3 regions of the Labrenzia sp. CP4 genome follow, and region 2 is predicted to be linked to each of the others. Evidence: predicted binding sites of a transcription regulator. Region 2 holds the regulator's gene; each other region holds the start of a gene.
What was found. Region 2 encodes PhoB, which activates phosphate uptake and scavenging genes when phosphate is short. Its sites were predicted from a motif close to TGTCATNNANCTGTCAT; they were not measured.
Positions count from the first base shown of each region.

Region 1: the regulator PhoB is predicted to act here: its motif matches at 1,770-1,786, upstream of ACP90_RS02645 (alkaline phosphatase).
Region 3: the regulator PhoB is predicted to act here: its motif matches at 1,136-1,152, upstream of ACP90_RS02930 (esterase-like activity of phytase family protein).

Region 1 is NZ_CP011927.1:541,876-545,131, reverse strand. It holds gene ACP90_RS02660 (sulfatase-like hydrolase/transferase) at 1-101, opposite strand, end outside; gene folK (2-amino-4-hydroxy-6-hydroxymethyldihydropteridine diphosphokinase) at 212-727, opposite strand; gene folP (dihydropteroate synthase) at 724-1,560, opposite strand; gene ACP90_RS02645 (alkaline phosphatase) at 1,855-3,256, shown strand, end outside.
Region 2 is NZ_CP011927.1:4,785,468-4,788,723, forward strand. It holds gene ACP90_RS21915 (GcrA family cell cycle regulator) at 1-477, shown strand, start outside; gene phoB (phosphate regulon transcriptional regulator PhoB) at 803-1,504, opposite strand; gene phoU (phosphate signaling complex protein PhoU) at 1,585-2,280, opposite strand; gene pstB (phosphate ABC transporter ATP-binding protein PstB) at 2,312-3,073, opposite strand; gene pstA (phosphate ABC transporter permease PstA) at 3,121-3,256, opposite strand, start outside.
Region 3 is NZ_CP011927.1:600,479-603,734, forward strand. It holds gene ACP90_RS02925 (multidrug effflux MFS transporter) at 1-1,003, opposite strand, end outside; gene ACP90_RS02930 (esterase-like activity of phytase family protein) at 1,231-3,256, shown strand, end outside.

The DNA of each region.
Region 1 (3,256 bases), 1.7 Mb from region 2:
GCATTCGGGATCAGGATAGCCCCAAAGGCAAACACGAGCGTGTCCGCCGACAGGAGATGCCGCTTCTCAAGAGCATTTTTCAGACTTTGAACAACTGACATGAATACGGGACCTGGATAATCTCCAGCCGAATCCTGTCCAAGAATGTTTAAATTAACGTTCCGACCGTCGGTTTTACCGCCCCGGCGCTATCGCCGCTCGGTTCAAAACTTCACCCGTCCAGCTTCACCACGCCATCCTGGTCCGGGCAGGTTTCCAATGCTTCCATCGCGGTGCGGCCGTCGCCCAATGGGGCGTCGGGCCAGATTTCGGCGAGCGGGATCAGAACGAAGGCCCGGTCGCCCATGCGCGGGTGCGGGATTTCGAGGTCGTTTTCGGCGACCTTTTGCAGACCGTAGATCAGAACGTCGATGTCCAGCGTCCTTGGGCCCCAGCGCACGTCGCGCACACGTCCGAGTTCGGTCTCGATTTCAAGACAGCGCTTCAGCAGCGCCTGCGGGCTCATGGTGGTATCGATCACCACGCAGCAATTGCGGAAATCGTCCTGCGGCACCGGCCCCCAGGGCGGCGTCCGGTAATCGGAGGACCGGGACACCAGCATGACGCCGGGTGTTTCCTCCAGCCGGCGGATCGCCTCATCCAGATTGGCCTTCGGGTCACCAAGGTTGGATCCGAGCCCGAGCGCACAACGGGTCGGGGCGTCAGCCATCGCATTTTCGGCATTCATTCGACAGGGTTCCGTTCCAGGCGGGTTGCCTCGATCATACGCACGCAATCGGCATGTGGACTTACGTCATGCGCCCGCACAATCGAAGCCCCTTTCAGCATGGCCGTCATGTGAACGGCAACGGATCCGAACAGCCGGTCTTCCGTTTCCGCTTCCAGCACGGCACCGATCATGCGCTTGCGCGACGCACCCGCCAACAGGGGCAGGCCGTGTTTCTTCAGCGTTTCGAAACGGTTCAGGACGATGAAATTCTGGTTGATGGTCTTGCCGAAGCCAAAGCCCGGATCAAGGATCTGCTTTTCCCTGGCAATCCCTGCCTTTTCCGCCAGCTCCATCGAGATTTCGAAGAACCGGTCGATGTCCGAAAGAATGTCCAGTCCGGCATCGGCGGCAAGACGGTTATGCATCATAACTACATGCACGCCGGCCTCGGCAACAACCTCAGCCATGGCTGGATCCTTTTGCAGACCCCACACATCATTGACGATGACCGCCCCTGCCGCGCAGGCGCGGCGCGCGATCTCCGCCTTGTAGGTATCGATCGATACGGGCGTTCCCATGTCGATCACCTGATCGAGGATCGGATCGAGCCGCGACCATTCCAGGTCCAGTGGCACCGGTTCGGACCCCGGCCGCGTGCTTTCACCGCCGACATCCAGAATATCGGCCCCTTCCAGAATCATTTCCTGTGCACGCCGCAAGGCGGCATCCGCATTGGCGTGGCGCCCGCCATCGGAAAAGGAATCCGGGGTCACGTTCAGGATCCCCATCACGTGGGGGCGTTGGTGTCCGGCGTCGAAACGCGGCGGCTCGTAGGCTGTCGGGGTCGGCATCATTGCGTCCTTTTGACGGTCAGGCACGTGTTTGGCCCGTCTGACACCGACGGTCAAGCGGCACCAATGCGACTTCACCCTGCTTGACCCCGCTCCAAGGCTGTGGACGATCACGATTTGGAAGCAATTTGGAGGTTCAATCGTTCGGCGGGGGTTTTCCGGCAATCTGTACACGCCGTCATCAAAAATTCGGGAAACGGTCTTGGAACAGACATCCGTCTGTCACGGAGCTTCAGCACCTGATGTTTTTGCCAAGGGACTCGCCCCTGCGGTCCCCAGCCACGGAGCTTGAAAATGTCTTCAAACGTTTCTCGACGCAATTTTCTGAAATCATCGGTTGCTACCGGTCTGGTACTGGCCTCACCGCTGGCCATGCCGGGCCTCTCGCGTGCGGCCTCGCGTCCGCAGATCACGCACGGCCTTCAGTCCGGCGACGTTAATGCCAATTCCGGCATGATCTGGGCCCGCTCGGACCGTCCGGCGCAAATGCTGGTGGAAGTCGACACGACCGGCACGTTCGAAACGCCGCGGCGCCTTGCCCCGATCAATGCGCTTCCCGACTCGGATTTTGCCGTCAAGCGACTGCTTGAGAACCTGCCGTCCGATCAGGAAGTCTTCTACCGCGTCGCCTTTGCCAACCTGAACGACGTCAATGCCGTATCCGAGCCGATCACCGGCCGGTTCCGCACCGCCCCGGCGTCCCGCCGCAACATTCGTTTCGCCTGGTCGGGCGATACCGCCGGTCAGGGCTGGGGGATCGATACCGACCGCGGCGGCATGAAAACCTACGCCACCATGGCAAAACATCAGCCGGACTTCTTCATCCACTCCGGCGACACGATTTATGCCGATGGCCCGATGAAGGAAACCGTCGAGCTCAAGGACGGCACCGTCTGGAAGAACATCGTCACGGCAGAAAAGTCCAAGGTTGCCGAAACGCTGGACGAATACCGCGGCCAGTGGAAATACAACCTCATGGACGAGAACCTCAAGGCGTTCAACGCGGAAGTGCCGACCTTCTTCCAGTGGGACGATCATGAAGTCGTCAACAACTGGTCGTCCTCCAAGGATCTCCTGTCTGACGACCGCTACAGCGAGAAGAACATCCACCTTCTGGCCGCTCGCGCCGGCCGGGCTTTCCACGAGCTGGCTCCCATCCGCTACACCCCGGCCGAGCCGGGCCGCGTCTACCGCAAGATCGCCTATGGTCCGCTGCTGGACGTATTCTTCCTGGACCTGCGCTCCTATCGCGGGCCGAACGGCGCATCGATGGAAGACACCATGACACCGGCTTCGCGCATCCTCGGCGCCGAGCAGCTTGCCTGGCTGAAGCGTGAACTTCTGAATTCCAACGCCACCTGGAAGGTCATCGCCTGCGACATGCCGATCGGCCTGATCGTCTGGGACAACTGGAAAGACCAGGCCGGCGCCGAAGCGGTTGCCAACGGCGACCACGGCGCACCGAAAGGCCGAGAACTGGAATTCGCCGATCTGCTGCGCTTCATCAAGACGGCAGACATCGACAACATCGTCTGGCTGACCGCCGATGTGCACTACACCGCCGCGCATTACTACAATCCGGACAAGGCCCAGTTCCAGGACTTCAAGCCGTTCTGGGAATTCGTCTCCGGCCCGATCCATGCCGGCACCTTCGGCCCGAACGATCTCGACATGACCTTCGGCCCGGAGCTTAAGT
Region 2 (3,256 bases):
GCAAGCCAGATCGCAGGCGAACTGGGTGGTGTTACCCGTAACGCCGTGATCGGCAAGGTGCACCGCCTTGGCCTGTCCGGCCGCGCCAAGTCCACCTCTTCAAGCGCCAAGCCGCGCCGGCCGCGCACCGCAGCTCCTGCAACGGGTGCAGCGCCGAAGAAACCGACGACGTCACATCCGCAGTCGATCGGCGCAACGGCCCTGAAAGCAGACATCTCGCCGGCTCCAGTGGTGGCTGCCAAGCCGCGCGTAGAGCCGATTGCGGAGCTCGTTCCGATCTCGCAGCGGGCTACCATCCTGACGCTGACCGAGCGGACCTGCAAATGGCCGATTGGCGACCCGGCAACCGACGACTTCTACTTCTGCGGCCGCCAGTCCGATGCCGGCGTCCCCTACTGCGCTCATCACTGCAAGATCGCGTATCAGCCGGTCGCCGACCGCCGCCGCGACCGCAAGACGATGGCTCAGGCAGGCTGATAGTCTCGCACCGAAGCAGTTCATGAGAAAGCCCGCCAATTTGGCGGGCTTTTTTGTTTGGGCCTTCCATTGACCAGATGTCCGACCCCGACCAATGACCTCCCACAGCTTAATCACGGCACCGATCCATGCCGTTTCCGCCCCATCAAATCAAACCTTGTTTGACCGCTCCGCCACGACAGGGACCGCAGGATCAGCCCCGACACCGACACAACTGATGGGGTAGTCGCAGAAGAGAACCTTGCTCCGCGAAAGGCACAAAACCGCTGAGAAACAAAAAGCCCGCTTGAAAGCGGGCTCCTTAATTCCATTCTGCAAGTTGCCCTCAGGCGGTGGCAGAGGTGAACTGGTCATTGAAGGCGTATCCGGCACCACGGACGGTACGGATAGGATCCTTCGCCTTGCCCTTGTTCAGAGCCTTGCGCAAGCGACCGACGTGAACATCGACAGTGCGTTCGTCCACGTAGACATCGTGACCCCAGACCCCATCCAGCAGTTGTTCGCGGGAGAAGACACGACCAGGCGATGTCATCAGGAATTCCAGCAGGCGGAATTCCGTCGGCCCCAGGTGTATTTCCTTGGTGTTGCGGCGAACGCGGTGCGTTTCGCGATCCAGTTCGATATCGCCGGATCGCAACATGCTGGACACCACTTCCGGGCTTGCCCGGCGCAGGATGGCGCGCACGCGGGCCATCAATTCCGGTACCGAGAAGGGCTTGACCACGTAGTCGTCGGCACCGGTCGACAGGCCGCGGATGCGCTCTGCTTCCTCACCGCGTGCCGTCAGCATGATGACCGGCAGGCGCTCGGTATCCTCGCGCGCCCGCAGGCGGCGGCACAGTTCAATTCCGGACAGGCCCGGCAGCATCCAGTCGAGCAGCAACAGGTCCGGCAGGCTTTCCCGCAGGCGGATTTCCGCCTCGTCACCCCGGACACAGGACTCGACCGAGTACCCTTCCGCTTCCAAATTGTATCTCAATAGAAGGCTGAGCGGTTCTTCGTCTTCAACGATGAGCACCTTCGGCATACATCTCGCTCCAATTACCGCAACCGGCGCCGAAGCGCCGGCCGTTAAGATCTTCTGCAAATCCGACGATTACCAGCGGGTCAGACCGCGCCTGTTTCGTCGACCTTTGCCCGGTCTTCCGGCAAACGCTCGCCAGTGACCATGTAGTAGACGTTCTCGGCGATATTCGTCGCGTGATCGCCGATGCGCTCGATGTTCTTTGCGCAGAACAAGAGATGGACGCACTGGGTAATGACCCGCGGGTCTTCCATCATGTAGGTCAGGAGTTCGCGAAAGATCGACGTGTAGATCGCGTCGACCTCGGCGTCGGCTTCCTGAACCCGGCGGGCGGCTTCCGCATCCTTCCGGGCGTAGGCATCCAGCACCTGCTTGAGCTGCGAAAGAGCGAGTTCCGTCATGTGCTCCACACCGATCGCAAGCTTCTTCGACTGCAAGTCGCTGTCGATGGCGATGACGCGCTTGGCAACGTTCTTTGCAAGATCGCCAACACGCTCCAGGTCATTGGCAATGCGCGTTGCGGCGGTGATTTCACGCAGGTCCTGCCCCATCGGCTGGCGGCGGACGATCAGCTCGATCAGCTTCACTTCAAGTTCGTTGTAAAGGCTGTCCAGCCGGACATCGCCCTTGATCGTCGCCTTGGCAAGCTCCAGATCCTGCGACACCAGCGCGGACACCGCATCGGCGAAAGCCTTTTCGGCAATACCACCCATTTCGGCAACCTTGCCGGCCATGGCCGTCAGTTCGTCATCGTAAGCCGAGACTGTATGTTCAGACATCCTGTGTCCCCTTCAGAAACCTAAAAAATGCTTAGCCGAAGCGGCCCGTAATATAGTCCTGCGTACGCTTGTCCTTCGGATTGGTAAAGATGTCCTCCGTCAGACCTTCTTCAACCAAAATACCCAGGTGGAAGAACGCGGTACGCTGAGACACACGGGCAGCCTGCTGCATCGAGTGGGTCACGATCACGATGGTGAAGTTTTCCCGCAGTTCGTCGATCAGCTCTTCCACCTTCGCGGTCGCGATGGGGTCGAGCGCCGAGCACGGTTCGTCCATCAGGATCACTTCCGGGCTGACGGCAATCGCGCGGGCAATGCACAGACGCTGCTGCTGACCACCCGACATGCCGGTGCCCGGCTCGTCCAGACGGTTTTTGACTTCTTCCCAAAGCCCGGCCTTCTGCAGGCTGGAGGCAACGATTTCATCAAGCTCGGACTTGTTGCGGGCCAGACCATGGATCCGCGGACCGTAGGCAATGTTGTCGTAGATCGACTTGGGAAACGGGTTCGGCTTCTGGAACACCATGCCGACCTTGGCGCGCAGCTGTACGGGATCGACCTTGGGATCGTAGATGTCCTCACCGTCGATCTTGATCGACCCTTCCACACGGCAGATGTCGATGGTGTCGTTCATGCGGTTGATCGTCCGCAGGAACGTCGACTTGCCACACCCGGACGGACCGATGAAGGCAGTCACGGACCTCGGCTGGATCTCGATGTCCACGTCCTTGATGGCGTGGGTATCGCCATAATAGACCTGCACCTTGTTCGCGGAAATTTTGCTGTCGGTCATGGTTTTCGCCTGTTCAAAATTCGGCATCTCGTTCATCGGAGCAATCCTTACCAGCGGCGTTCAAACCTGCGGCGCAGGATGATAGCGATAATGTTCATGGTCATGAGGAAGACCAGCAGCACGATGATCCCGCCCCAAGCGCGTTCATAGAAAGCCGGGTCGGCACGTTTCGCCCACTCGTAG
Region 3 (3,256 bases), 1.8 Mb from region 2:
CGCCATGTTCTTCCAGCGCCATGACCATCACAGGAGCAATGACCTGTCCGAGGCAGGTGTTGCCGATGAAGAAGAGTGCCATCAGAACCGGCAGGTCGTCGATGCCGCTCCACACAAGAATGACCAGCAGAACGTTGGCTGCCGCAAATCCGCTGACGGCCCTCAATGCCACTCTGCCCATGCCGAAGCGCTCACCAAGCGAGGCGGCAAACTGGGAAGACGCAAAGAAGCCGATCGCGTTCAGCGCGAAAACAAGGCTGAAGGCTGTCGGCGTCAACTGGTACTGTGTCATGTAGACCAGCGGCGCTGCGGCGATGAAGACGAAGAAACTCGCAAGCGAGAAGCCACCGATCAGCGTCAGACCCATGAACCTGCTGTCACGCATCAGGTAGATGGCGCTGCGCAGCATTGCTGTCGGGTCGATCTTGCCCCGGCGCTCGGCCGGTAGCGTTTCGGGCAGCAAGAAGGCCATTTGCAGCATGGCGAGAAGGGAAATCACGCCCAGGGCCACAAAGATCAGGCGCCAACTGCCGAACTGGATGATCAGGCTGCCGGCGAGCGGTGCAAGCATCGGCGAAACGCTGAAGACCAGCATCACCAGAGCCATCAGCCTGGTCGCCTTTGGTCCGGTGTGGAGGTCGCGGACCACGGCCCGCACGATGACCATCGGCGCGCCGGCACCAAGCGCCTGCACGAAACGGCCGAATGTCAGGGCTGAAACGTCCACCGCGGTCGCACACATGACCGATCCGATGAGGAAGACGATCAGGCCCAGGAAGGCGGGCAGCTTGCGTCCAAACCGGTCTGCCAGCGGACCGTAGATCAACTGGGCTAACCCGAAAGCGATGAAATAGACCGTGAAGGTCATATGAACCGCAGCGTCGTCCGTCTGCAATGCCTGCACGATTTCCGGCATGGCGGGCAGATAGAGGTCGATGGCAAATGGACCGACAGCAGCGAGAAGCCCCAGCACAATGGCGGAGCGGACAAAACCGATCTGCATTGGAAAATCCGATGAAAAATGCGCCGGAGGCACAAATGCGGGAAAGTCTGGAAGATGGAGGTGGCGGAGATTACCGCCCGGCCTTGATATGATGTAAGTGCTCGAAATGCAAATTCAAGGCTTGCTGGGTGTTGTCATGAAAGCTTCATGCAACTGTCACCGATATTGTAATCAGGGCCACTAGCTTGCGCGCACCATCAACCCGATATTTTGTGGGAGCGAGTGCAATGGCGGACCTTCGTGGGCGCTTTTTAAAAGGTGTCAGCCTTTCAGTCCTGTTCGGCCTTGGCGCCGTGTCGGCAGCACAGGCAGAGTATTTCGAGCGTATCAACACATTCCCGGTCTACAAGACCCTGCCGGAAGGCGTGGATCAGGCCACCGAAACCGTTGCCGAAATCATCTACGCCACGAAGGACGGCCGCACGCTCGTCTTCACCGACAGCCCGGGCGAAGCCATTGTTTTCGTGAATGCGGCCAACCCGCTGAACCTGCAGCCGATGGGCCGCACCGCGCTTGGTGGTGAGCCGACTTCGGTCGCCGTCGGCGAAACATTCGCCTATGCCGGCGTCAACACGTCCGAAGACTACGTCAATGCGTCCGGCCATCTGGCCGTGATCGCTCTCGACGGTCTTGGTATCACCGCGAAGTGCGATGCAAAGGGTCAGCCGGACAGCGTTGCCATCTCTCCGGACGGCAAGTTCGTTGCGATCGCCATCGAGAACGAGCGCGATGAAGATCTGAACGACGGTGTGATCCCGCAAATGCCGGCCGGCCATCTCGCGATCTTCGATCTGGACGAAACCGGCACGCCGACCAACTGCGACGCGGTTCGCATTGTCGACCTGACAGGTCTTGCCGAAATTGCGCCGACCGATTCGGAGCCGGAGTTCGTTTCGATCAACTCCCAGAACCAGGTTGTCGTCACGCTGCAGGAAAACAACCATATCGCCGTGGTCGATCTGGCCTCCGGTGAAGTTGTCAGCCATTTTTCCGCCGGTACGGCTTCGGCTGAAAACATTCCGGTGTCCAAGGCGCGCATGAGCGATGCCTCCGGTTCGACCGAAAACGTCAAGCGTGAGCCGGATGCGGTTGCCTGGATCGACGACGAGCGTTTCGTGACCGCCAACGAAGGCGACTACGAAGGCGGTTCGCGCGGCTTCACCATTTGGAACACCAAGGGCGAGGTCCTGTTCGACAGCGGCAACCAGATGGAACACCTTGGCATGGCCAACGGCCACTATCCGGCCAAGCGCGCGTCCAAGAAGGGCACCGAGCCGGAAGGTGTGACGGTTGGTGAATTCGGCGGTGAAAAGCTGATCTTCGTCAATTCCGAACGCGGCAACTTCGTCGCTGTCTACAAGGACACCGGTGCCGAGCCGGAATTCGTCCAGTTCCTGCCGACCCACGTCGGTCCGGAAGGCTCACTTGCGATCCCGAGCCGTGACCTGTTTGTGGTTGCCAACGAGGTCGACAGTGCGGAAGACAACGTTCGCGCGCAGGTCTCCCTCTACAAGTTCGGTGCGGACGCTCCGTCCTACCCGATGGTCGTGTCCGAAACCGACCCGGAAAAAGGCGCGCCGATCGGCTGGGGCGCACTGTCCGCACTGGCTGCAGACCCGGAAGACGGCAACAAGCTCTACGCCGTCAGCGACAGCTTCTATGACGACGCCCGCATCTACACGCTGGACATCTCTTCCAAACCGGCAAAAATCGTTGCCTATGCAACCGTTCAGGGTGGCAAGCAGGCAAAACTGGACCTGGAAGGCATCTCTGTTGCCAAGGATGGCGGCTTCTGGCTGGCTTCCGAAGGCAATCCGGAAAAGGAACTGCAGCACCTGCTGCTGAAAGTCGGCACCGACGGTCAGGTTCAGGAAGAAATCACGCTTCCGGAAGAGCTGAACGCCCAGTCCGCGCGTTTCTCCTTTGAAGGCGTTGCCGAGTTCGAAATGGACGGCAAGACGCTGGTGGCCGTCGCCGTTCAGCGTGAATGGAAAGACGACCCGAAGGGCATGGTGAAGCTGGCCATCTACAACCCGGCCGACAAGTCCTGGGGCTTCGTTCACTATCCGCTCGACAAGCCGAAGAGCGCAGCCGGCGGCTGGGTCGGCCTGTCGGAAATCGTCTCCATGGGCGACGGCAAGTTCGCCATTCTGGAGCGCGATAACAAGGGTGGTGAAGACGCAGCCATCAAGCAGATCACCACGATTTCCCTGGAAGGTGTGACCCCGGCTGCCTACGGATCTGAGCTCCCGG